One region of the Leisingera sp. NJS204 genome, then DNA from elsewhere that is predicted to be linked to it. Evidence: riboswitches for the same ligand, from Rfam matches in the RefSeq annotation. Region 1 holds a riboswitch; each other region holds the start of a gene.
What was found. Region 1 has a riboswitch for cobalamin ahead of ETW24_RS00375 (DUF4198 domain-containing protein). Riboswitches for the same ligand answer to the same signal wherever they lie in the genome.

Region 1 (7,792 bases):
CATAGCCCGAACGCTCCATCGACATGAACCCAGCCCTTCTTCTCGCGTACCATTGGGATCAATTCGTCAAACGGATCGAAGGCGCCAGTGTTTATTTGACCTGCCTGCAGGATCACAAGCGGCGGTTTGCTGCACCGGTTTATTGCTGCCCGAAAGGCGTCCGGCTTAATCCTCCCTTCGCTGTCGGCAGCTACAGTTTGTGTGCGGCTTGCTCCAAATCCGGCGTAGCGCAGGGCTGCAAATGGCGCAGAATGCGCGTCTTGTCCGATCAAAACCGGAATCTCCGGTGCCCCGAAAAGCCCATCAGCTTCGACATCCCAACCCTGAGCGGCCAGCAGCGCATGGCGTGCCGCCATAATGCCAGCCATGTTTGCAACCGTACCGCCGGTCACCAATCCGGCTCCGCTTTCGGCAGGCAGCGACAGCAATTCAATAACCCAGTTGCAGACGGCGCGCTCCATACCCGTGATTGCTGGTGTCTCAAAGGATGAACCCGCGTTCTGCCCCCAGGCTGACACTAAAAAATCAGCAGCTACACCAACGGGATGCGACGCACCAAGGACATAGCCGAAGAAGGTCGGGGCTGCCATTTTGTGCAGCCCGCCGTCAGCCTGCTGCACGATATCCTCGATAACCTTACTCTCCGGCACCCCTGTTTCAGCAAGGGGCCCCAGGAAGCGGTTTGCAGCTTCGCCAAGTTCTAAGCTGGGGCGGGCCAGCCCCTGAGGCAGATCCTCGCGAAAAGCCTTCGCCGCTCTGTAGGCTGTTTCTAAAGCTACCGCTTGCCCATCATCAAGCCACGCCGAACACGTTCCATCTCACATATCCCTCCTACTTTTTAACAACATGTCGAAAAGTAGCACGGATTCCGAGTTACCCTGAGCTACCAATGCCATTTGGCAATGCGGCCGGTCGTGGCGGATAGGAGAACCCGCCAGCTGCCTGCCGCCCAGCCTGGAGCGAGGACGGGTTGTTGGGCAGGGGCTTTTTCGGGTGCCGGTTCATGTTTGGGCCATTCGTTTCGATTAGCCGCACGTCCTAAGCCCGTATAAGCTCGCGGCCCTTCAAGCGATATCCTCCAGGAGCAATCTGTTTACGGAATTCCTGGTCATGGCTGACCAGAAGGATTGCCTGATCAAGCCCTTTCAGGATCCCGGCCAGCCGCGCGTAGTTGTCCGGGTCCAGTGCGTTTGTCGGCTCATCCAGAATAAGCACCGCCGGCTCCATGGCCAGTACCGTGGCCAGTGTCACCAGCCTCTTCTCGCCGCCGACAGTTTGTGGGTCACCCGGTCGCGCAGGTGCATCAGTTCCAGGCGGGTCAGCACGCTGTCAACAATCGCCAAGGCATCCTGTTTGGATTTGCCCAGGTTGAGCGGACCAAAGGCCACATCCTCGGCCACGGTCGGGCAGAAGAGCTGGTCGTCGGCGTCCTGAAACACAAAGCCCACGCGGCGGCGCATCTCGTGAAAATCCGCTTCCGCCATGCAAGGCTTGCCAAAGGCGGTGACGGTGCCGCTGGCGGGAACAAGCAGCCCCATAATGATTTCAGCAGTGTCGATTTTCCGGCGCCGTTGGGCCCGGAAATCGACAGCCGTTCACCAGCGTTCAGCCGCATCGAGGCGCCTTCCAGCACCGGATCAAGCCCTGGGTAGGCAAAGTGGATATTGTTCAAATCAAGAAGCGGCATAGGCGGCCTCCGCCCAGATCAGGGCAGCAAGTGCGGCGGACAACGCCGCGGCAAACAGCAGGTCGGACCGGTTGAAACGAAAATCCTCCAGCAGGATGATGCGGCCGGAGAACCCCCGGCATTTCATCGCCGCCAGAATGCGCTCCGACCGTTCGATGGAGCGCACCAGCATCATGCCAACCAGATAGCCATAGCTGCGGTAGGTGTGCCAATTGGTTCCGGGTCGGAAGCCGCGCAGCTTCATCGAGGTGCGCAGGCGCTGGTATTCCTCGCGCAGAACGTCGATGTAGCGGATGGTGAACATCATCAGGTGCACCAGCCGCTCCGGCATCTTGAGGGCAAAGAGCGCGTGGCCCATGGTTACCGGCTCCATCGAACCCACCAGTGTCATAACCGCAAGGATCACCGCATTGGCGGTAAGGGCAATCTCGGTTGCACGCCACAGGCCTTCCCAGCTGGCCTCCAGCCCCAAATGGACAGGGCCGGGTTCCCGGCACTGTAAAGGGCAGCAGCACCAGCATGAAGATGATGAAACTGTCCATCATCGCCATCCGTTTCAGCGTTTTCCGGGGCGGCAGGCCAGAGAAGGCCAGCAGCCACATAGACAGGCCGAGAGCGGCCGCCAGAACCCAAAGATTGCTGAGCGAGACAACCACCACCGCATAGGCTGCCGTCATCACGATGCGCATCCGCGGGTCAATTGCTGTGACCTTGGCGTGGAAGGTGCCGAAACCGCCGAGCGGTTTTTCCTCGCCCGTCAGAACATAGGTCATGCGCTGCTGCCGATCTTGCGGCGTGCGGCAATGTAGAAGCCCAGCCCGAACAGGCCGCAGATATAGCCGATGCCGCCAAGCACGGATTGAAAGTCCGACTTGTTCTTGAACGCTGTCAGCTCCTGCCGGAGCGGGCGCAGTTCATTGCGCATCATGGTGGCAAGCTCGGAGCGGGTTTGATCGGAGAGGCCCGCGGACCCTGCCGCCGCCGGCGCTGCAGAGGTGTCCGGACAGCAGCCGCTGAAACTGCTGCCGCGCCCGGGCTTTGCCCAATGATCTGCGCGACCTCCGCACCGTCCATCATCATCTCGGCCACGTGGCCAGCACCCAGATCGCCGCGGAAGATATGTGTCACAGGCTCCGACGGGGTGAACAGGAAAAAGCCGTCACTGTCGGTTCTGGACTCTCCCAGCTTGCTGCCGGCCGCGTCAAAGATCTCAATCAGCAGGTCCGCGGCCATGTCACCGTTGGAAAAGCCCACTTCGCCTTCAATGTCGGAACCGGACGGAAAGACAGCTGAGATAACATTGTGTGCCATCACCGGGAGCGGCGCCAGCAGTGCAAGGATCAGAATGCAGGAGCGGATCATGCAAGGCTTCCTTTTGTGTCGAAAAACAGCTCGGGCTTCACACGCCGCGCCAGGAAAATGGCAGCGCCGGACAAAAGCGCTTCGATGATCACCACCGGAATATGGGAAAAGAACACCAGTTTCGCGGCCAGGATAAACTCATCGCCGGACAACATCAGCGAGACTGCAACAGCAAGTGTTGTGGCAGCAATGGCCGCGCCGCCGCCGATACCGCCCCAGATGGCGCCCTGCAGAGGCGAGCCGCGGGCCACCAGCGGTCGGAATATCAGCCCGACCAGAACTGCAGGCAGGGCGATGTTCACGGCGTTCACGCCCAGCACGGTCAGCCCGCCAAAGCCAAAGAACACCGCCTGCAGCAAGAGGCCGACAAACAGGGCCGGAAAGGCCGCCCAGCCCAGAACCAGCCCGCAAGCCCGTTCAGGATCAGATGAACCGAACTCGGCCCGATCGGGACATGGATCAGGGAGGCCACAAAGAAACTGGCCGAAAGAACCCCCGCCGCCGGAATACGTTCCAGCGGCAGGCTCCGCAGCCCCATGGCGATACCGCCGACGGCGGCAACCGCGCCGCCGATCACAACCGGATTCGACAGTGCGCCGTCTACGATATGCATGGCGCTATTCTCACTTCAGCTCTTCAGCGTGGATCCACAACACAGCGTCCTGGCTGAGTTCCTTGCCGTCATGCTCAGTCGCCGGGCCGGAGCCGAGAGCAGCAAAGCCCCAGTGGCCCGCTTTCGGAATGCCAAAGGAAAAGACGCCATTCTGGTCTGCAATCGCAACGATGGCGCCGCCGGACATCGGCTGAACCGTCGGGTTGGTTGTGGAAAAGGCCGCAAGGTCAGGCTCTGATGCCATGAACTCAACCTCGATCTCGGCGCCCGGAACCGGCTTTCCATCCGCCAGCACCTGACCTGAGAAGGTAGAGCCGACAATGACGTTATAGGGCTTGTTCAGCGGCAGGATCTCGGTTTCCAGGCCCACCGGCTGATCCCAATCGGTGGGCAGGGTGTTGCGGTTCAGCACGACTTTGGAAATCTGCTGAATATAGATGTCTTCGCTTTCCTCATAATAGGGCGCGGGCACAGTCACCACCACATAGTCGCCCGAGCGCTTGACCGGAACCGACGCCCTGTAGGCGGCGGCTTCGTTCTCCGCGCCCTTGAATGTGGCCGGTTCCAAGCGGTCCGAAAGATCAACCTTTTCGCCCTTGTGAACCATAAAAAATTCTTCGGGTTTGCCCATGTCCATCACATGGCCGTTTTCCAGCGGGTGCCAGAACACCAGCCCCATCGGCACATCGCCGGGCTTCCCGATTAGCACGTTTTCAGTGTAGTTCAGCTGGAAATGCGCCGATGCGGTGACCGGCAGGGATACGGCCAGAGCTGCAGCCAGATAATTCAGTTTCATTTCGTCCTCATTCGACGACACAGGCGCACCTGCAATCAGGAATGAACAACGGGGAGAGTGGCACGGAGAAGCCTGAACGGCAGCCGCGCCAGACGCGCACCCCGGCGTCCGGTGGAAAAGGGCAGACACTCCGCTAGCGAAGTCTTTGTCCTGTGTCCGGCAGGTCTCCTGACTCGCGGGTCTTGGTTCGGCTGGCCTTCCCGGGAAAGATCCCAGTGGCATGTTCAGCGTCACTCACCGCTCACAGTTGCGGGGGCAGTCACGGATTTGGTCCCTAATGGGTACGCCGCACCGTGTTCCCTATTTCTTCCGCTGCGCATTGAAACACTCGCGGAACCGGTCACACTTGCTGAATGGCAAAACCATTTTACTGAGTCAAGCTTCCCGTCTTCTGTTCAATTGCCGAATGAGTGGACGTGTCGCGGTTTGATGCCGCTCCTTTGATAGCATTTATTGCAGCAAAGGAGACGAACTATGGGACTGAAACGGACAGAAGAATTCCGGGCCGATGCGGTGCGGATTGCGCTGACGAGCGGGCTGAGCAGGAAGCAAGTGGCCTCTGATTTGGGTGTTGGCCTTTCGACCCTGAACAAGTGGATCACAGCGCATCGCGACACCGAGGTGGTATCCGACAAAGACCTCGACCTTGCCCGAGAGAATGAACGGCTTCGACGGGAGAACCGCATTCTCAAGGAGGAGAGGGAGATCTTAAAAAAGGCAACGCAGTTCTTCGCGGGCCAAAAGCCATGAGGTTCAGGTTCATCGAAGAACACACTGATACCTTCAGCGCCAAGCGGATGTGCAATGTGCTGGATGTCAGTGAGCGCGGTCTACGGGCCTATCGCAGCCGCCCGGCCAGTCAAAGGCAGCGCACTGACATGGTCGTTCTGGCGCATATCAAGGAACAATCTCGCCTCAGCCTGGGCAGTTATGGCCGCCCACGGATGACCGAGGAACTGAAGGAGTTGGGCCTGAACATTGGCCATCGTCGCGTCGGGCGTTTGATGCGTGAGAATGGCATCCGTGTCGAACGATCTAAGAAATACAAGGTGACGACCATTGCCCGGCAGACGATTGCGAAGCAATCAGCCGAGAGGGGGACAGCAACCACGCCTTCAACATCGCACCCAATCTGCTGAACCGGGATTTCTGCGCAGATGCGCCCAATCAGAAATGGGCAGGTGACATAAGTTACGTGTGGACGCGCGAGGGCTGGCTCTACCTGGCGGTGATCCTTGATCTGCATTCCCGGCGGGTGATCGGTTGGGCCATCAGCAATCGGATGAAGCGGGACTTGGCGATCCGGGCGCTGAACATGGCTATAGCCTTCAGATCACCGCCTATGGGCTGCATTCATCATACGGATCGTGGATCGCAATACTGTTCTCATGACTATCAGATAATCCTGCGACAACACGGGTTCAGCGTGTCCCCCTCTCATGCATGTAAACATGCACTGCCGGGGCAGTGGATGAGCGGCAAGGGAAATTGCTACGACAACTCGGCGGTCGAAACGTTCTTCAAAACGATCAAGGCAGAGCTGATCTGGCGAAGGTCGTGGCCAACGCGTAGGGCCGTTGAACTGGCCATCTTCAACTACATCAATGGCTTCTACAATCCGCGACGGCGGCACTCAGCATTGGGCTGGAAAAGCCCCGTCGCATTCGAACGGAAAGTGGCCTAAACGAGCACTTGGAGCGGCACGAAAACGGGACACGTCCAGAGTCACTGCGCGCATTGGTGGAGCGGATCGTGCTGACGCCTGCGGCGGCGGGCGCTGGCCTGGATCTGACGCTGGAGGGGGATCTGGCCGGGCTGTTGCGGCTGGCGTCGGTTGCGGAAGGCCTAAACACGAAGAAGGCCCCGGATGGTAGATCCGAAGCCTTTGATATGTCAGGTTAATTAGTTCTGGTTGCGGGAGCAGGATTTGAACCTGCGACCTTCAGGTTATGAGCCTGACGAGCTACCTGGCTGCTCCATCCCGCGTCAGGTTTTTTTGAGACCGTATTGAGAGATTATTGGATTTTACTAGGTTTGGCGGTGACCTACTCTCCCAGGGCTTGAGCCCAAGTACCATCGGCGCGACAGTGCTTAACTTCCGGGTTCGGGAAGGGACCGGGTGTTTCACTTGTGCTGTAGCCACCAAACCAAGAAAAATCCAATTCCGACGGCCTTGCGAAGCAAGGCTGGCGAGCGGCAGGCAGCGTATTTGCTTCAGCAAATGCGCGAGATGCCGCCCGGTTGCTGTGTCACCGCCGGGTGGCGGCAGGCACGTGCAACTTGCGTCGGTTACAATCAACGTTGTCCAGGTCTTGTATTATGGGATGTGTTTGCTTGTTTGGTTTTGAGTAACACTGTCTGTTACTGGATCAAATCAAGCCTATCGGGCGATTAGTACCGGTCAACTGAATGCATTGCTGCACTTACATCTCCGGCCTATCGGCGTGGTGGTCTTCCACGGCCCTCAGGGATACCTTGTTTTGAGGGGGCTTCCCGCTTAGATGCCTTCAGCGGTTATCCTGTCCGAACATAGCTACCCTGCACTGCTGCTGGCGCAACAACAGGTCCACCAGTGGTTCGTTCACCCCGGTCCTCTCGTACTAGGGGCAACTCCTCTCAAGTATCCTACACCCACGGCAGATAGGGACCGAACTGTCTCACGACGTTCTAAACCCAGCTCACGTACCTCTTTAAACGGCGAACAGCCGTACCCTTGGGACCTGCTCCAGCCCCAGGATGAGATGAGCCGACATCGAGGTGCCAAACACTGCCGTCGATATGGACTCTTGGGCAGTATCAGCCTGTTATCCCCGGCGTACCTTTTATCCGTTGAGCGATGGCCCTTCCACTCGGGACCACCGGATCACTATGGCCGACTTTCGTCTCTGCTCGACTTGTCAGTCTCGCAGTCAGGCTGGCTTCTGCCATTGCACTCAACGAGCGATTTCCGACCGCTCTGAGCCAACCTTCGCGCGCCTCCGTTACTCTTTAGGAGGCGACCGCCCCAGTCAAACTACCCGCCACGCAGGGTCCCGGATCCGGATAACGGACCGCGGTTAGATATCAAGAGTGCGAAGGGTGGTATCTCAAGGGAGGCTCCACCGCGACTTGCGTCACGGTTTCGATGCCTACCACCTATCCTGCACATCACAATCCTGATACCAGTGCGAAGCTGTAGTAAAGGTGCACGGGGTCTTTCCGTCTAACCGCGGGAAGCCTGCATCTTGACAGGCAATTCAATTTCGCTGAGTCGATGTTGGAGACAGCGGGGAAGTCGTTACGCCATTCGTGCAGGTCGGAACTTACCCGACAAGGAATTTCGCTACCTTAGGAC
Region 2 (7,792 bases), 590 kb from region 1:
CCTGCGATATCAGCGGCTGGCAGCCCGAAGGCCTGGATCAGGAGGCGCTCAGCAGTTTTGCCGATGCCAGCGAGCAGCAGCACCCTGATCTGCCCGCGTCCCATGCCTTTGCCGAGCTGCGCCGGGTGATGACCTGCCTCACACCGCTGGAGGCGGAACTGGCCACCACCGCCAAGGCGCTGCTGGCCTGGCACCGCAGCCACCGGTTTTGCGCAGCTTGCGGCGCGCCCAGCGATTTGGCGCAGGCCGGCTGGCAGCGCATCTGCCCCGCCTGCAAGGCACCGCATTTCCCGCGCACCGACCCGGTGGTGATCATGCTGATCACCCATGGCGATGCTGTGCTGATGGGCCGTTCGCCCGGCTGGCCCGAGGGGATGTATTCGCTGCTCGCAGGATTTGTCGAACCGGGTGAGACGCTGGAAGCAGCCGTGCGCCGCGAAACATTTGAAGAAACCGGCGTGCAGGTCGGGCCGGTCAGCTACCTGTCCAGCCAGCCTTGGGCCTTTCCGATGTCGCTGATGTTCGGCTGCGCGGGCGAGGCGCTGAGCACGGACATCACCATCGACCCGGCTGAGATCGAAGACGCGCTGTGGGTCAGCCGCCAGGAGATGATGACGGTCTTTGCAGGCGAACACCCGGTTCTAAAGCCGTCACGTCAGGGAGCAATTGCGCATTTTCTGCTCCGAAACTGGCTTGCGGACACGCTGGACTAAAGCGCATATTGCAAAAAACAGCGCGGCAGCACGGCGGCGCAACTGAAGCAGGCGAGCATGGAATTTCAAAGCAAAGAAGATATCGAAGCCCCGATTGCCGACGTCTTTGGCGCGATCTCCGATTTCAGCCTGCTTGAGCGCTCGGCCCTGCGGCGCGGCATCGACGTAGAGCGGACTGGCGATACCGCGCATCCTGAAAACGGCCTGGCCTGGGATATCGGCTTTCGGTTTCGCGGCAAACAGCGCGACATCCGGCTGACACTGGCGTCTTATACCCCGGTCACCGGGTTGGCGCTGACCGGCAGCGGCAGCGGCCTGGACGGCCAACTGGAGATCGAGCTGCTGGCGCTGTCGCCGCGGCGGACCCGGATGTCGGTGCAATTGAAACTGGCGCCCACCACCCTGACCGGCCGGCTGCTGGTGCAATCGCTGAAACTGGCCCGCAGCAACCTCACCCGCCGGTTCAAGCTGCGGCTGGCCGACTATGCCCGGATCACCGAAGAACGGCTGAACCGCTCCGCCTGACTCCAAGGTTTGGGGGAAGCCGTGCTATTGCGGCGGCAGCAGCCGCGGCCACAGGGCGGCGTTGGCGCGGGCAAAGGCGCCCAGATGGCCAATCTTCTGCACGCCCGCCTCCTGCGGCACCAGCACCGTCCGGCACTGCGGCACATCGCCAAAGACGTCCCCCAGCCGCCAAACGGCCGCAGGCGGCACAACGTCGTCATCCGCCATCGCATACAGATCCACCGGCACGCCGGCGTCTGCCCATTTGGGCCGCGGCAAGGCCGAGCCGGTTTCCGGCAGGTAGCTGCCCGGCGTGGTGCACCAGCGCCGCCACTGCCAGTACACCCCGGCGGGCAAATCGGCCCCGAACCCCACCGCGCGCCCGGGCAGATACCCCAAGGCACGGACCAATGGCGGCACATGGCCGAACCAGAAAGCCAGCGCCAGCGCGCGGTAGGGCCAGGGATGATCGTGGTGATGCACCAAGCCGCCCGCAACCACGATCATGCGGGCGACGTCCTTCAGGCCATCCTGCAGGGGCATCAGCATTGCCCCCAGCGAATGGCCGATCACCCACAACGGCACGCCCGCATAGTGCCGTTGCAGTTCGGCCCGGGCAGCCGGCTGATCTTCCAGCGCCCATTGAGCCATTGTCGCATCGGAACGGCGCGGATGGCCCCGCGCCGAGTCTCCGAAATCCCGGTAGTCATAGGTCAGGCAGGCCACCTGCTGCTCTGCTGCCAGCCAGCGTGCGAAATGCCGGTAATAGCGCTGCGGCACCCCGGTTGCGCCATTCAGCACCACTGCTGCCCGCGCCTGCCCCGCCGGGTGGTACAGCCGCCCAGCCAGCAAGTGGGTGCCGGATGCAAACTGCAGTTCTTCCTCGCGGATAACCGCGGTATGTCCTGCGCTTTTATCCAGCATGGCAACCTCCTGAGTCGATTGGCCTAGACCGATTGGTCCAATCCATCTCTGGACCAATCGGTCCAATGCTGTCAAGCTGCCGCCATGAATGACGTGACGACAGCCAAGGCGGGCGGAACCAGCCCGCCCCCGACCCGCGAGCGGCTGATCCGCGCCGCTGCCGGCCTGTTCCGCAACAAGGGCTACAGCGGCACCGGACTGGCGGAATTACTGGCAGAGGCGGGGGCGCCCAAGGGCTCGCTCTACCACCATTTCCCCAGTGGCAAATCCGACCTGGCCCTGGCCGCGGCGGACTGGGCGTCAGGGCAGATGCTGCTGCTGATCGAGGCGTCTTTCACCCCGGCGCCCACCTTCCGGGAGGGGGCCAAGACGGTCTGCTACAAACTGGCGAAACTGTTTGACAAGCAAGGAAAATGGAGCGGCTGCCCGGTCTCTGCCACCCTGTTCGAAGGGCCGGAGAACGAGGCGTTCCACCAGCACGCCGCGCATCTGTTCGAGGGCTGGATTACTGAAACCACCCGCCACGCCCGCCGCCTGGGCCTGCCTGAACCTGAGGCCCGCGCGGCGGCGGAGAATTTCTATATCCTGCTGCAGGGCGGCTGGCAGCTGGCACGGGTGCGGCGGGACTCGAATGTGATCCGCGGGCTGTATTTGCAGATGCAGAAAAACGATTGACGACTCAGGCGTCCTGCCGCTACCGCTTGTGGCGATGGTTCCCGAGCCACAGAATCTTGTGTCCGGGATGAAAAGGGAACACGGTACGGCCCGCGCAAGCTGGCCAAGTCCGAGACTGCCCCCGCAACTGTAAGCGGCGAGCGACCCCGATAGAGCCACTGGCCCCTCAATACGAGGCCGGGAAGGATCGGGAAAGCGACGACCCGCAAGTCAGGAGACCTGCCATCGGACGTGTAACTCGAACCCGGGCGGGGTGTCCGGACAGGGTCTGATGGCTGCGGCGGCTGTGATCCGTCTTTCATCCGGTCTCTTGTCCCCCAAACCCCCGTGCCACGCGCGGAGGGCGCAGATATGATGTGGACCGACAAGACGCATTTCTATGCGGCAACAGATTGCAAGTATTTGGGGCGCCCCTGCCCCGCGGCAGAGCGGATGATCGCCAAACTGGCCGAAGCGATGACCAAGGCCAAGCCGCTGACCCAGGAGGATTTTGAGATCACCGGCACCACCGCGCTGGACGGCTGCCCGCGCAACTGCCCGGCGCAGTTTGCCGCCAGCCATGACCGGATCCGGCTGTATTGCGACGTCGGTGAAGAGGCGCCGCGCGAGGGGCTGGACCGCTTTGCCGATGCTATCCTGAGCCGCGACGGTATCGGTTTTGCCGCGTCCAAGCTGGACACCCGCCCCTGCGCGCTGATGGAGGCGCTGCCGAAAACCGCCGAAGCACGGCAGGCGGAACAGATGCTGGCGCTTTAACTGAATACCTGAAGAATGCTGCCCGGCTTATCGGCCGGGCGGTGCAGTATCTCTTTGCAGTGCGCCTCTGGCGGCTGTTCTACGGTGAACAGGCCCAGTGCAATTGGTCCTTGGTTTCCACCGCACAGGGCCGTACCGCCCGCAGCCGGGCCAGCGCCTGCGCCGGGGATTCGCCGCATTCGATCATCAGCCGCAGCACCGCCATGCCGGACCGCCCGCAGCCGCCCCTGCAATGCACCAGCACCCGGCCGCCGCCGCCCAGTGCTTGCCGTGCAGACCGGCTGGCCGCCGTCCATTTCGCCGCCACAGCGGGCGGCGGCACCTGGAAATCCGGCACCGGCAGATGCAGCCAGCGGCAGGCCATGCTTTGAATATCAATCCCCAGCCGCGGCACATCTGCGGCTGCGTGCTCGGCCTCGGTGGTCATTGAGATGACCAGCCCCGGTTTCCACTGATAGATCTGGATCAGGTCGTTGCGGTAATCGCCTCCCGCACCGGGCAGCGGGCATAGCGCCAGAATACCGCCGCCTGCTGACAGCGCGTGGATGGTCAGGCCTGCCGGCGCCGCGCCGTCCGGCGCCGCAGGTTCCGGGATATCCTCAGTTCGCATACCGCCTCCTTAGCCGCTGCGTTCCTGCATTTCCCCCGCAGTCTCCTGCCTTTGCAGCCTAGCGGTTAAGCAGGCAATCCCAAAGCTCTTTTGCGGCCCCGGACCAGCCCAACGGCGGTGGACGAACGGGCTGCGCTTCAATACCCTGCGCGCAACGCGGAGCACCCCGCATCCCGAATCCGGTACGAGACATCATGAACGATACCCCCAGCGGCACCTCCGGCACATCCGGCCAATCCCAATACCAGGTTCTGGCCCGCAAGTACCGGCCCGAAACCTTTGCCGATCTGGTGGGGCAGGACGCCATGGTGCGGACGCTGAAAAACGCCTTTGCCGCTGACCGGATTGCCCAGGCTTTTATTATGACCGGCATCCGCGGCACCGGTAAAACCACCACTGCGCGGATCATCGCCAAGGGCATGAACTGCATCGGTGCAGACGGCCAGGGCGGCCCCACCACCGACCCGTGCGGCCAATGCGAGCATTGTACCGCGATCATGGAAGGCCGCCATGTCGACGTGATGGAGATGGACGCGGCCTCGCGTACCGGCGTGAATGACATCCGCGAGATCATCGACAGCGTGCAGTACCGTGCCGCCTCGGCCCGCTACAAGATCTACATCATCGACGAAGTCCACATGCTGTCGACCAGCGCCTTCAACGCGCTGCTGAAGACACTGGAGGAACCGCCCGCGCATGTGAAGTTCATCTTCGCCACGACTGAGATCCGCAAAGTGCCGGTGACCGTGTTGTCGCGCTGCCAGCGGTTTGATTTGCGCCGGATCGAGCCGGAAGTGATGATTGCGCTCTTGCGGAAGATCGCCACCGCCGAGGGCGCCCAGATCGCCGAAGACGCGCTGGCGTTGATCACCCGCGCCGCCGAAGGTTCCGCCCGCGACGCTACCTCGCTGCTGGATCAGGCGATTTCCCATGGCGCCGGTGAAACCTCTGCCGATCAGGTCCGCGCCATGCTGGGTCTGGCCGACCGCGGCCGGGTGCTGGACCTGATGGACATGATCCTGCGCGGCGATGCGGCGGCCGCGCTCACTGAACTCAGCGGCCAGTATGCCGAAGGCGCCGACCCGCTGGCGGTATTGCGCGATCTGGCCGAGATCACCCATTGGGTCTCGGTGGTGAAAATCACGCCGGATGCGGCGGAAGACCCCACCGTCAGCCCGGATGAACGCGCCCGCGGCAAGGCGATGGCGGATGCGCTGGCAATGCGCGTCCTTACCCGGATGTGGCAGATGCTGCTGAAGGCGCTGGAGGAAGTCGCCGCGGCACCAAACGCTATGATGGCCGCCGAGATGGCGGTGATCCGCCTGACCCATGTGGCCGACCTGCCCAGCCCCGAAGAACTGATCCGCAAGCTGAAGGACACCCCGCCTCCGCCGCCGAATGGCCCCGGCGGCGGTGCGCCGATGCAGGGCATGGGCGCTCCGGCTTTAGGCGGCAGCGGCGGCGCTTCCGGTCATGGCGGCCAAACTGGTCCCGCAGGCGGCGCGCCAGTGGCACATGGCGGCGGCGGCACTATGGCGGCACTGGCGCCGCAGGTCAGCTCAGCACTGGCGCGCTATCCGTCCTTTGAACATGTGGTCGAGCTGATCCGCACCAATCGCGACGTGAAATTGCTGGTCGAGGTCGAGGGCGGCGTGCGTCTGGTCTCCTACCAGCCGGGACGGATCGAATTCACCCCATCCTCGCAAGCGCCGCGCGACCTGGCGGCCCGGCTTGGCACGGCGCTGCAGAACTGGACCGGTGCGCGCTGGGTGGTGTCGATCGCGCCGGACGGCGACGCAGCCACGATTGCCGAGGTCCGCGATGCCGCCGAGAACGCCCTGCGTGAGAAAGCCGCCGCGCATCCGCTGGTGCAGGCGGTGCTGGAAAGCTTTCCCAAGGCAACGATCAAACGCATCCGCACGGCGCAGGAGCTGGCCGCCGAAGTCGCCGCCGAGGCCCTGCCCGAGGTGGAGGATGAATGGGACCCGTTCGAGGACGGGTGACAAAAGCGACCCCGGGCATCGCCTGACCTTGGGTGGCCGCGATGACGCTTTCCTTGGGGGAAGGTCAGGCGCTGCCCGGCCTGTCGGCCGGGCGGAAGGGTGTTAAACTCCGGCACCGAGGCAATCCTCCCCTTGTTTCACGCCCTCGCGGCCCGTATCTGTGCCCCGAACCGGAATCTCAGGAGATGACAGATGCTCAAAGGCCTCGGCGGCCTTGGCGATATGGCCAAGATGATGAAATCGGCACAGGAACTGCAGGGCAAAATGGCCCAGATGCAGGAAGAGCTGCACAATGTAATGGTGACGGGCGAGGCCGGCGCCGGCCTGGTCAAGGCGACCGCGTCCGCCAAGGGCGACCTCAAAGGCCTGGACATCGATCCGTCGATCTTCAATGGCGACGACAAGGAAGTGGTCGAGGACCTGATCCTGGCCGCGATTAAGGACGCCCAGGCCAAGGCCGCGGAAAAGGCGCAGGAAGAGATGGCCAAGCTGACCGAAAGCATGGGTCTGCCCAAGGACATCAAGCTGCCGTTCTAAGCGCTGCCAGCGATGCCAATCTAAAGGCGGCCCGTCAGGAGCCGCCTTTTTCTTTGCCTCGTTCAAGCTGTTTCCAACCGGAATTTCAGAAAACGCTGCCCCTCATACAGCACTTCATCGGTTTGCACCGCGCCCAGCCGTGCCAGCGGCCGCAGATGGCGCCGCGTCGGCGGCAGCAGGAAAGTCACATGAGGGATGCGCGGATCGCGGCGGGCAAACGCCAGCGCTTGCCGGGCGATGGCCGGGCCCAGGCCAAAACAGCCGGGCCTTAGGACCAGCCCGAAATCCCACTCGTTCGCCTCTTTCTGAAAACCGCCCCAGCCAAGATATTGCCCCTTCTGCACAAACGCCCAATGACCCAGTCCATCCCTTTGCCAGCAGTTCTCCTTGGCGGTAACAAAGTCTCTGGCAGTTTCTTCGTCCCAGGCGCCTGTCAGCAGCGGCATATGCTCTGCCATCCGCGGATCTGACATGTGGCGGGCAATCTCCAGCGGCGCGATCCCGGTCAGCCGGGCAAAACGCACCGGGTGCTGGGTGTTGTCCTGCCGTCCCATTGCCGCCCCTTTTCTTTCCCGCGCAAGATGTGCTGCAACAGATACGCCCTGCCGCCCGCCAGCTCAATTGCCCTTACCCTTGCAGTTGCCGAAGCAAAACAAACCCTGAACATATTGCCGCCCTGCCCTTGCGCTTCACTGCTGCAATCAGCCTATATTGCAAGGCACACAAAGGCCCGGAGCATGATCAGAAATTCCACCAGCGATATCGAAGACCTGATTGCCTTGATGGCCAAGCTGCCAGGGCTCGGCCCGCGGTCTGCCCGCCGTGCGGTGCTGCATCTGATCCGCAAGCGGGCGCTGCTGCTGACGCCCCTGGCCGATGTGATGACCGAGGTCGCCGCCACCGCGCGCGAATGCCTCAACTGCGGCAATATCGGCACCAGCGAGATCTGCCCGCTTTGCACCGACCCGGAACGCGCCAATGGCGAGCTGTGCGTGGTCGAGGATGTCGCCGACCTTTGGGCGATGGAGCGCTCAGGCGACTTCAAGGGCCGTTACCACGTGCTGGGCGGC
Region 3 (7,792 bases), on a different replicon from region 1:
TCAGCCAGTATTTGTTTAGGCCGTTGAGTGTGATGACTGCCAGATAGGCGCCGCAGAGAAGAAACAACAGCGAAACTTGCGAAAGCTCGACACCAAACACCACAACCGGACTGCTGCCGTTTTCAAACACGCGGTTCACGATCTGCTTGGGCAGCTCAAGAGACAGGTAGACGATCGGCATCGCTGTCAGGCTGAACAAGATCAGGATCTGCTGATGCGGCCCGGTCGTGCGCAGGATATAGCGGGGCAAGCCCGGCTCCAGACCGCCCGCCGGGAATTGAGCTGGAGCTATCGGTGCCGCCCGCCGTAGAAGCCGCCGGCGCAGCAGCCAGGCGGCCTGGCCGGCCAAGGTGAGCAAAAGCAGCGTTGGCGCCAGCACCAGAACCAGATGCATCACCGGGTGGAGCCATTCGGGTGCGCTGTCATCGTACCAGAACCCGAATGCGCCTGCGGCATCATGTGTGAGAGTGTGCAGATCCAGCATCGTTGCCTTGATTGCCTATTGTCAGATTTCTGCCGGTGCAGTGTTTTGATGGTTGTGCGCTTGGGCGCCTGATGGGCCTGCTAGGAGTTTGGGAGAGAGGAGGCCGGCGTTCCGACCTCCTCTGCCGGTTATCTTACCGCAGTCACGGTCAGCTTACCTTTGACCCTTTCGGCAACGAACTCGATACTGCCGCCTGCCTGCATCTGCTCCAGCATTGCCGCGTGAGCCACACGGAACACCATGGTCATTGCGGGCATCTCCAGATCAACCAGTTCTTCATGCTTGATTGTGACCTTGCCGGATTTGGCGTCGATTTTCTTGACCGTTCCGGCCGTGAAGGTGCCGCCGCCGCCTTCGAGCACCGCGACCGGCCCATGCATGCCGGACTCATAATGGCCGGGGATCAGGCAAGCGAACTCGAATGTGCCGAGATTGGAGAAGGTCCAGATAATTTCTCCTGTTGCACCCGCGTCCAGACGCACCGAATTCGGGTCGTCATGTTCCATGTCCATTTTGGCCATGAGCTCTTTGTGGTGGACATTTCGCTCGGCCGTATCCAGCACGAATTCATGCTCCAGCTCGCCGGCGTTGGTGATCACGAACTTGATGGTTTCGCCCTTGGTAAAGGAAAAACCGGAGGGTTCGAAAATCATCTCACCGTCGTCGGTTTCCTTCATGGTGACAGCGATTTCGCGGTCTGCATGGGCTGCCTCTCCGGGCTTGCCGACCTCCATTTCGTCATGATGGCCGCCGCCGTGGGTGCCGGCGGCAAAGGCCGGTGCAGCGGCTAGAGCGCCAAGAATGGCTGCCGATAGAATCTTGTTCATATCTGTCTCCTCGTCAGGTTTGGTTGGGGTCCAATGGCTGGTCAGCCCTTGGCGGTGGGTTTTGGGGTAATGCGGGTTTGCGCGTTATCGGCGCGTGCAAAGTCGGGCAGTTCACCGGTCCATTCATAGGCCTGGGTGCCGGGAGGGTTTTCGTACCAGCCAGGATCGCTGTAGTCGTTTGCTTCAATGCCTTCGCGCACCTTCACGACCGAGAACATGCCGCCCATCTCGAGCGGGCCATCGGTCCCCAGCCGGCCATCATAGGTACGGTGTTGTCGGGCAGCGGCATCGACATCTCGCCCATGTCGGCCATGCCGGCGGTTCCCATCGGCATGTATTCGGGCTGAAGGTTGCGGATCTGGCCGGTCAACTTGCGCTTGTCGGTGCCGATGAAGGTCGGCACGTCGTGGCCCATCGCGTTCATCGTGTGGTGCGACTTGTGGCAGTGGATCGCCCAGTCGCCCGGATGCACCGCGTCAAACTCATAGGCGCGCATGGCGCCGACGGGGATGTCAATCGACACCTCGGGCCAGCGGGCGCTTTCGGGAACCCAACCGCCATCGGTGCAGGTGACCTCGAAGTCGTAGCCGTGCATGTGGATCGGGTGGTTGGTCATCGTCAGGTTGCCGGTGCGCACCCGCACCCGGTCGCCCTGGTTGACTACCAACGGGTCAATATCCGGGAAAATCCGGCTGTTCCAGGTCCACAAGTTGAAGTCCGTCATCTCCATCACCCGCGGCACATAAGAGCCTGGATCGATGTCGAAGGCATTGAGCATGATCAGGAAATCCCGATCCACTGGCATGAAGGCCGGATCCTTGGGGTGCACGATGAACATGCCCATCATGCCCATGGCCATCTGTACCATCTCGTCGGCATGCGGATGGTACATGAACGTGCCGGATTTGGTCAGGTCGAACTCGTAGACAAAGGTTTTGCCCGGCGGGATGCCCGGATGGCTGAGACCGCCGACCCCGTCCATGCCTGACGGCAGGATCAACCCGTGCCAATGTACCGAAGTATGCTCCGGCAGTTTGTTGGTCACGAAGATGCGGACCCGGTCGCCCTCCACTGCTTCGATGGTGGGACCGGTGGACTGGCCGTTGTAGCCCCACAGATGCGCGGTCATGCCTTCGGCCAGCTCGCGCTCGACCGGTTCCGCCACCAGGTGAAACTCCTTCACCCCGTTGTTCATCCGGAACGGCAGGGTCCAGCCGTTCAGCGTGACTACCGGGTTGTAGTCCGGCCCAACAGAGGGAGGTAACGGTGGCTGAGTGGCCGCAGTGTCCATGCTGGCGGCTTCGGGCAGGCCCATGTTCGAGGTCTTGCCCCACGCTTGACCAGAAACCAGCGCAGCACCCGCAGCGCCGGCTCCAAGCAATTGACGTCGATTCATCATTTCATTCGTTCCTTTCAATGGCCTGCGCCGCCGCCACCGGCAATCTCTCCACCGCCGCCTTGGGGGGCCGAGCCAGCGCCTCCGCCTCCGCCGTAGATCGCGGCACCTACATTCGCCTGCGCCAACCAGAAGTCACGTTTGGCATTGGCAGCCTCCAGCGAGCTCGCCAGCTTTTCGCGAACGTCGGTCAGCAGTTCGAAGGTATTGGTGATCATGCCGTTGTAGCTGAGCAGCCCTTCCTCCTCGATAGACCTGCGTAGCGGCACCAGCACGTCACGATAGTGACGGGCGATTTCGTAAGAGGAGTGGTAGGCTAGTTCTGCGCTGCGGGCTTCGGAACGGACATTCACCGCCCGTTCAGCCAAGGCATTGGCCGCTTGCATATAAGACAGCTCCGCCTTGCGCATCCGCGCCTTGCCGGTGTCAAATACCGGGATGGCAAACTCCAGCTCCAATTGTGGAAGGGTCTCGGTGTTGGTCACTCCGTCCTCGCGCTCGCGCTCCGCCTCAAAGCCTGCAATCAGTTCCAGATCCGTCACCAGCCGGGTCCGGTCCGTCAGTCCAAAGGCCCGGGCCTGCGCCTCAAGTCCAAGCTTGGCGACCTGCAAATCCACCCGGTTCTTCAGAGCTGCCTGCTCGATGGAGGACACTTTGGGCAAAGACTTTGGCAAGGATGGCAGAGCATCGGGCACGTAGTAGTTGGCATCGCTGCCCCACAGGCCCATCAGCCGCGTCAGCTCTTCCTTGGCGAGCTTTGCTTCCAGACGGGCTCTGGCGACTTGGCCTGCCAGTTCGGCATTGAAGGCAAATTCCCGCGCCTGCCCCGCCTTGTTCAGCGCGCCGGTCCTGCCTAGCTGGCTCGCCAGCTCTGCCCCTGCTGCCGCAGTCTCGCTGGCCTGTCGCAGATAACTCAGCCGTTCAAAGGCCGCCACGGCAGTGATCCAGGCCTGCCGGGTCTGCCCGGCCAGCGCCAAGGTATCGTTCACCGCGTTCAGCTGGGCCTGCTGGAACTGGGCCTCGGCCACAGCGATGCGCTGCTTGCGCGTCTTCACGTCCAGCAGGTTCACGGCGATGGTGGATTCCAGCGCCCGGTACAGGCCCAGTTCAGGCGCCCCGATCCCCAACAGGCCGATCGACACCACCGGGTTCTCCGGCGTCATCTGCTGCCAGGCCTCCGCCGCCGACAGCCCGACTGCAGCATAAGATGCCTGCAATCCTTTGTTGTTCAAAAGCGCCGCTTGCACCGCTGTGTCGGCGGAGATCGTCTTGCCCTGCACGAGGCTGCGGACTTCCTTGGCCAAAGCCTCGTTTTCCGCCTGTGTTTGCGCAAAGGCCGTGCGTTTGCCGATGACCGCCGAAGTCTGACTGGCCACTTCCTGAAATCCGGCCTGCGGGCTGGTGTACTTCTCCGGTACAGCGGCCGAGCAGGCAGCAAGTACCACGGGCGACGCCAGCACGGCGCGCCAAACTCTGATCCTCATCAGTGGTCCTCCTGCTGCTGATCATTGACGCCACGCCAGGAAACCGGGCCGCTGGGTTCTTGGCGTTCATAGCCCGAGAGGGGAGACTGATAATTCAGGGTACGGTAAGGGCCGGATTGCGCAGCAACCCTTTGCAACGCTGCGGTATCGGGCAGCGCTGCTGGATCAGCGGCACACGCCCCCAGCAGCAGGGCGCATGCCCCGGCCAGAAAAGGAGATTTCATCTGTTTTTCCTGAGAATAATCTGTAGTGGTTCTGCGCTTAGGCACAGAACGGCTTTAATTACCGCTTCTGCGGGTCAGATTTTCAGGATCTAGGAGGACGCAGGACCTTCACACGATCCTGAGACGGCAGCTGCGCGGAAGCCATCACCCAACGGACAGGCTGCTGAACAAAAGCGGCATCAGGCTGCAAAGAAAGTATTGCAAGGGCCATACAGGCGCCCGCGCAGCAGTTTCCGGCATCAGCGGTGTATTGCGCAGTGTCTTGACCATCGTTTTCGGCAATATGGGAAGCCTTATGCGTTACGCCGGCCACAAAGGAGGCAGTATGGCTTTGTCCGTCGTGCGACATCGCTGCATTGCTATGATGGCCCGCGACAGAATGCGCAGCGGATGGCAACGAAAATCCCAACACAAGAACTACCGCAAAAGCAGCGGCGACCCTGATCAGCCGGAAGATACGTGCCAGAAACATCATGCGGGTATTGCACAGCACCGGAGCAGTCCGCGTCAAGATGGCAATGATGTATTCAGCGCACGAATTTGAGCATTTCAGAAGCGTTTTCCTCGAAGTTCCCTGTCGGATCGTATGCGACTACAACGCGAAGCAAACCTTCCTGCGCAGGAGGGCTAAGTCTGATAAGACTTATCGAAAGTGACGATTCGTTGGCTGAACAGTTCGGCAGAGTGGTCAAGCCTGTGGCTGCTGAAACGCCTGCTTCGGTGATCCTGCAAGCTTAGGAAGATTGTCAGCGATACCCGGCGCAGGCCGGTTTCGGGCAACTCCCGCATAGGCTCAGTTGTCGCCAGGACCGTGGTCGGTTTGCCCTTTGCTTCTGATAAATCCAAGAGAGATCGAGATAATGATCCGAAGTGTGAACGCTTGAAGCTGCCGCCATTCGCTGCGTGCTGTTTGAACTGGTAGGGTGCGCAACGAAACCACCCGTCGCCGCGGCTGTTCAATCCTTGCTGCGGTTGCGAGGGAATGGGAAGGCAGTGTTTTCCACCCCTAAGACTGCTTTCAGAGGGCAACAGTTCTAACTCGCAGTGCGGATGATGTGGCCCGCTCGCGATACTTCGCAAAGCCTTGATTCTACGGTTTATCCGCCTCAGTGGTCCGCGCGGCGAAGTTTTGGACAAAAAGCATTCGAGCGACTTGCGTCAGCAAGCTGCCCCAAGCACATTTGCCTCAAAACTAACTATGGACTCTTTAGGAAATTCAGCGTCAAAATTGGTATTGAAGCCAAGCTTGCATGGTACCACGGGACGTAGGTTTCCAACGAAGATCGCTCGATTGAGGACCTGCCCGGCGCATGAGCCTGCCCACACTCACCTTATGCCGAACTTGCCGCGACGCAGACCCTGCCTTTTTTGGGCAGGTCGCCGCGGCTTTGGAGGCTTCGGGAGGAAAAGTAAGGCTGCAGCAGGTGGAATGTATGTCCGGTTGCAAGCGGCCGCAAACCCTAGCTATGCGGCAAAGCGGGAAGACCGCCTATCTATTCGGGGAAATCACCGCGGGTGACCTGCCGGACATCCTGACCTTCCTGCGGATGTATGAGGTTAGCCCGGATGGCAATTTTGCCGATGCCAGGCCGCTGGGCCGACTGCGGTTTAAGGTGATCGCCCGCATCCCTGCGGATCTGGACTGAACCGCTTGCTGCCGGCAGGACAAAGAGATCCAGCAGTTTTTTGCCGAGAAATTGGAAATTATCAGGGGTTCCTGCCTTCCGGTTTCCGCCCGTGCATGACGCTGACGTGTTTTAAATTGGCGGAATCATCCTTGACCGGACTCAGCCGCACGGGGCATTACCACATGATACGGTGTCTGATGGTGCCTAAGCACTGGGACTGAAACGGGAATGAGGACGGTGGACCAAATCGCGGCACCGAAGCCTCAACCGCCCCCGCGACTGTGAGCGGCGAGCGGCCTTCCAATATCCACTGGCCAAGGCCGGGAAGGAGGATGGCAGCAGCGACCCGCGAGTCAGGAGACCGGCCGTGTGGTAACGCAACTTGTACCGTCGGGTGTGACGGTAAGGAGGACTAAAAATGACGACCAAGACGCTTAAGGCTTCCGCCGCTGGCACCAGTGTTCTTCCGGCACTGTTTGCAGTGGTTCTGGGTTTCGGGATCATCACGCTGACCGGCCATGTTCAGGCATCTGCCCTGCACGACGCCGCGCATGATGTGCGCCACGCAACTGGCTTCCCCTGCCACTAAGGCCATGTTCAGTCGCATTCTGACCAGCGGCCTGTTCGCTGGCGCTGCAGCAGGGCTGATTACCGCCCTGCTGCAGCTCGTTTTCGTGCAGCCCGTGCTGCTGCACGCTGAGCTTTATGAATCAGGAGAGCTGGTGCATTTTGGTGCCGAAGCGGTGACGGCCCATCCCGACCTGCCCGGCATGTTTGCCGAACCGATGCGTGACGGGCTCAGCATCATCTTCACCATGCTGACCTACACCGGCTATGCGCTGGTGATGGCGGCGCTGATGTCGGTGGCTGAACGCCAGGGCCACGAGATCAACGCGCGCACCGGTATTCTATGGGGCCTGGCGGGTTTCATCACCTTCCACTTCGCGCCCGGCCTGACGCTGGCGCCGGAAGTTCCGGGCGTGGCCGCCGCCGATGTCGGTGCGCGTCAGATCTGGTGGGGGGCAACTGTGGCCGCCGCGGGCGTTGCCATGTGGCTGATTGCCTATGGCGGCAGCTTGGCGGGCTATACCGTCGCAGCCCTGCTGCTGCTGGCGCCGCATGTAATCGGCGCGCCTGAGCCCGAAAGCTTCACCGGCCCGGTTCCGACAGAGATCGGCGCCCTGTTTGCCGCCCGCGCCTTTGGCGTCGGCATGGCCGCCTGGGTGCTCTTGGGCAGCTTTGCCGGCTACTTCTGGCAAACCGAAGGCAAGCGCGCAGAAGCCGCCGCCTGATACTGGCCCAGCCTGATCCCCGCCGGGTTCGCCCGGCGGGGAAACTCTTTTCCGAGGATACCGATATGTCCCGCTCTCTTGCTCTTTTTGCCATAGGCCTGATCTTTGGCGGCGGTGCCGGCTTCGTGATCGCAGCCGGCAATGGCGTCACCTTCGATGGCCATGAGCATGGCAGCGCTGACCACTTCGGCGGCGGCCATGGTGAAATGACCGCCCATGACCATTCCCAAGCTGTCAGCCTAGCGGCAGGCCCCGATGCCCCCGGCGTCGCCATCCAGCTGCACAAGGACCCGATGGCAGGCTGGAACCTGCAAGTCACGCCGCAGAACTTCCGCTTTGCACCTCAAAACGCCTCCTCCGCGGACGTGGACGGCGAAGGCCACGCGCATGTCTATGTGAACGGCGAGAAACTCGCTCGGCTCTATGCAAACTGGATGCATATCCCAGCCCTGCCCGA

Region 2: it holds a riboswitch for cobalamin, as region 1 does, so the genes downstream of both, ETW24_RS03345 (hypothetical protein) here and ETW24_RS00375 (DUF4198 domain-containing protein) in region 1, are expected to answer to the same signal.
Region 3: it holds a riboswitch for cobalamin, as region 1 does, so the genes downstream of both, ETW24_RS23700 (CbtB domain-containing protein) here and ETW24_RS00375 (DUF4198 domain-containing protein) in region 1, are expected to answer to the same signal.

The regions. Positions count from the first base shown of each region.
Region 1 covers NZ_CP035417.1:74,075-81,866, reverse strand. Annotated here, with positions in the region: gene ETW24_RS00400 (pyridoxal phosphate-dependent decarboxylase family protein) at 1-650, opposite strand, end outside; partial or broken gene ETW24_RS00395 (energy-coupling factor ABC transporter ATP-binding protein) at 1,039-1,687, opposite strand; gene ETW24_RS25145 (energy-coupling factor transporter transmembrane component T family protein) at 1,674-2,159, opposite strand; gene ETW24_RS24605 (hypothetical protein) at 2,457-2,615, opposite strand; gene ETW24_RS00385 (hypothetical protein) at 2,612-3,049, opposite strand; partial or broken gene cbiM (cobalt transporter CbiM) at 3,046-3,662, opposite strand; gene ETW24_RS00375 (DUF4198 domain-containing protein) at 3,673-4,458, opposite strand; cobalamin riboswitch at 4,600-4,814, opposite strand; partial or broken gene ETW24_RS00370 (IS3 family transposase) at 4,933-6,142, shown strand; gene ETW24_RS00365 (hypothetical protein) at 6,211-6,360, shown strand; tRNA gene ETW24_RS00360 (tRNA-Met) at 6,368-6,444, opposite strand; rRNA gene rrf (5S ribosomal RNA) at 6,491-6,605, opposite strand; rRNA gene ETW24_RS00350 (23S ribosomal RNA) at 6,829-7,792, opposite strand, start outside.
Region 2 covers NZ_CP035417.1:660,485-668,276, reverse strand. Annotated here, with positions in the region: gene nudC (NAD(+) diphosphatase) at 1-713, shown strand, start outside; gene ETW24_RS03360 (SRPBCC family protein) at 771-1,238, shown strand; gene ETW24_RS03355 (alpha/beta hydrolase family protein) at 1,263-2,141, opposite strand; gene ETW24_RS03350 (TetR/AcrR family transcriptional regulator) at 2,226-2,816, shown strand; cobalamin riboswitch at 2,835-3,057, shown strand; gene ETW24_RS03345 (hypothetical protein) at 3,168-3,572, shown strand; gene ETW24_RS03340 (protein-tyrosine phosphatase family protein) at 3,652-4,182, opposite strand; gene ETW24_RS03335 (DNA polymerase III subunit gamma/tau) at 4,377-6,185, shown strand; gene ETW24_RS03330 (YbaB/EbfC family nucleoid-associated protein) at 6,378-6,722, shown strand; gene ETW24_RS03325 (GNAT family N-acetyltransferase) at 6,785-7,276, opposite strand; gene recR (recombination mediator RecR) at 7,460-7,792, shown strand, end outside.
Region 3 covers NZ_CP035423.1:13,332-21,123, reverse strand. Annotated here, with positions in the region: gene ETW24_RS23735 (ABC transporter ATP-binding protein) at 1-484, opposite strand, end outside; gene ETW24_RS23730 (copper-binding protein) at 613-1,311, opposite strand; partial or broken gene ETW24_RS23725 (multicopper oxidase family protein) at 1,353-2,710, opposite strand; gene ETW24_RS23720 (TolC family protein) at 2,725-4,191, opposite strand; gene ETW24_RS23715 (hypothetical protein) at 4,191-4,415, opposite strand; gene ETW24_RS23710 (hypothetical protein) at 4,498-4,890, opposite strand; gene ETW24_RS25140 (DUF1636 domain-containing protein) at 5,726-6,061, shown strand; cobalamin riboswitch at 6,225-6,427, shown strand; gene ETW24_RS23700 (CbtB domain-containing protein) at 6,462-6,632, shown strand; gene ETW24_RS23695 (CbtA family protein) at 6,637-7,335, shown strand; gene ETW24_RS23690 (hypothetical protein) at 7,401-7,792, shown strand, end outside.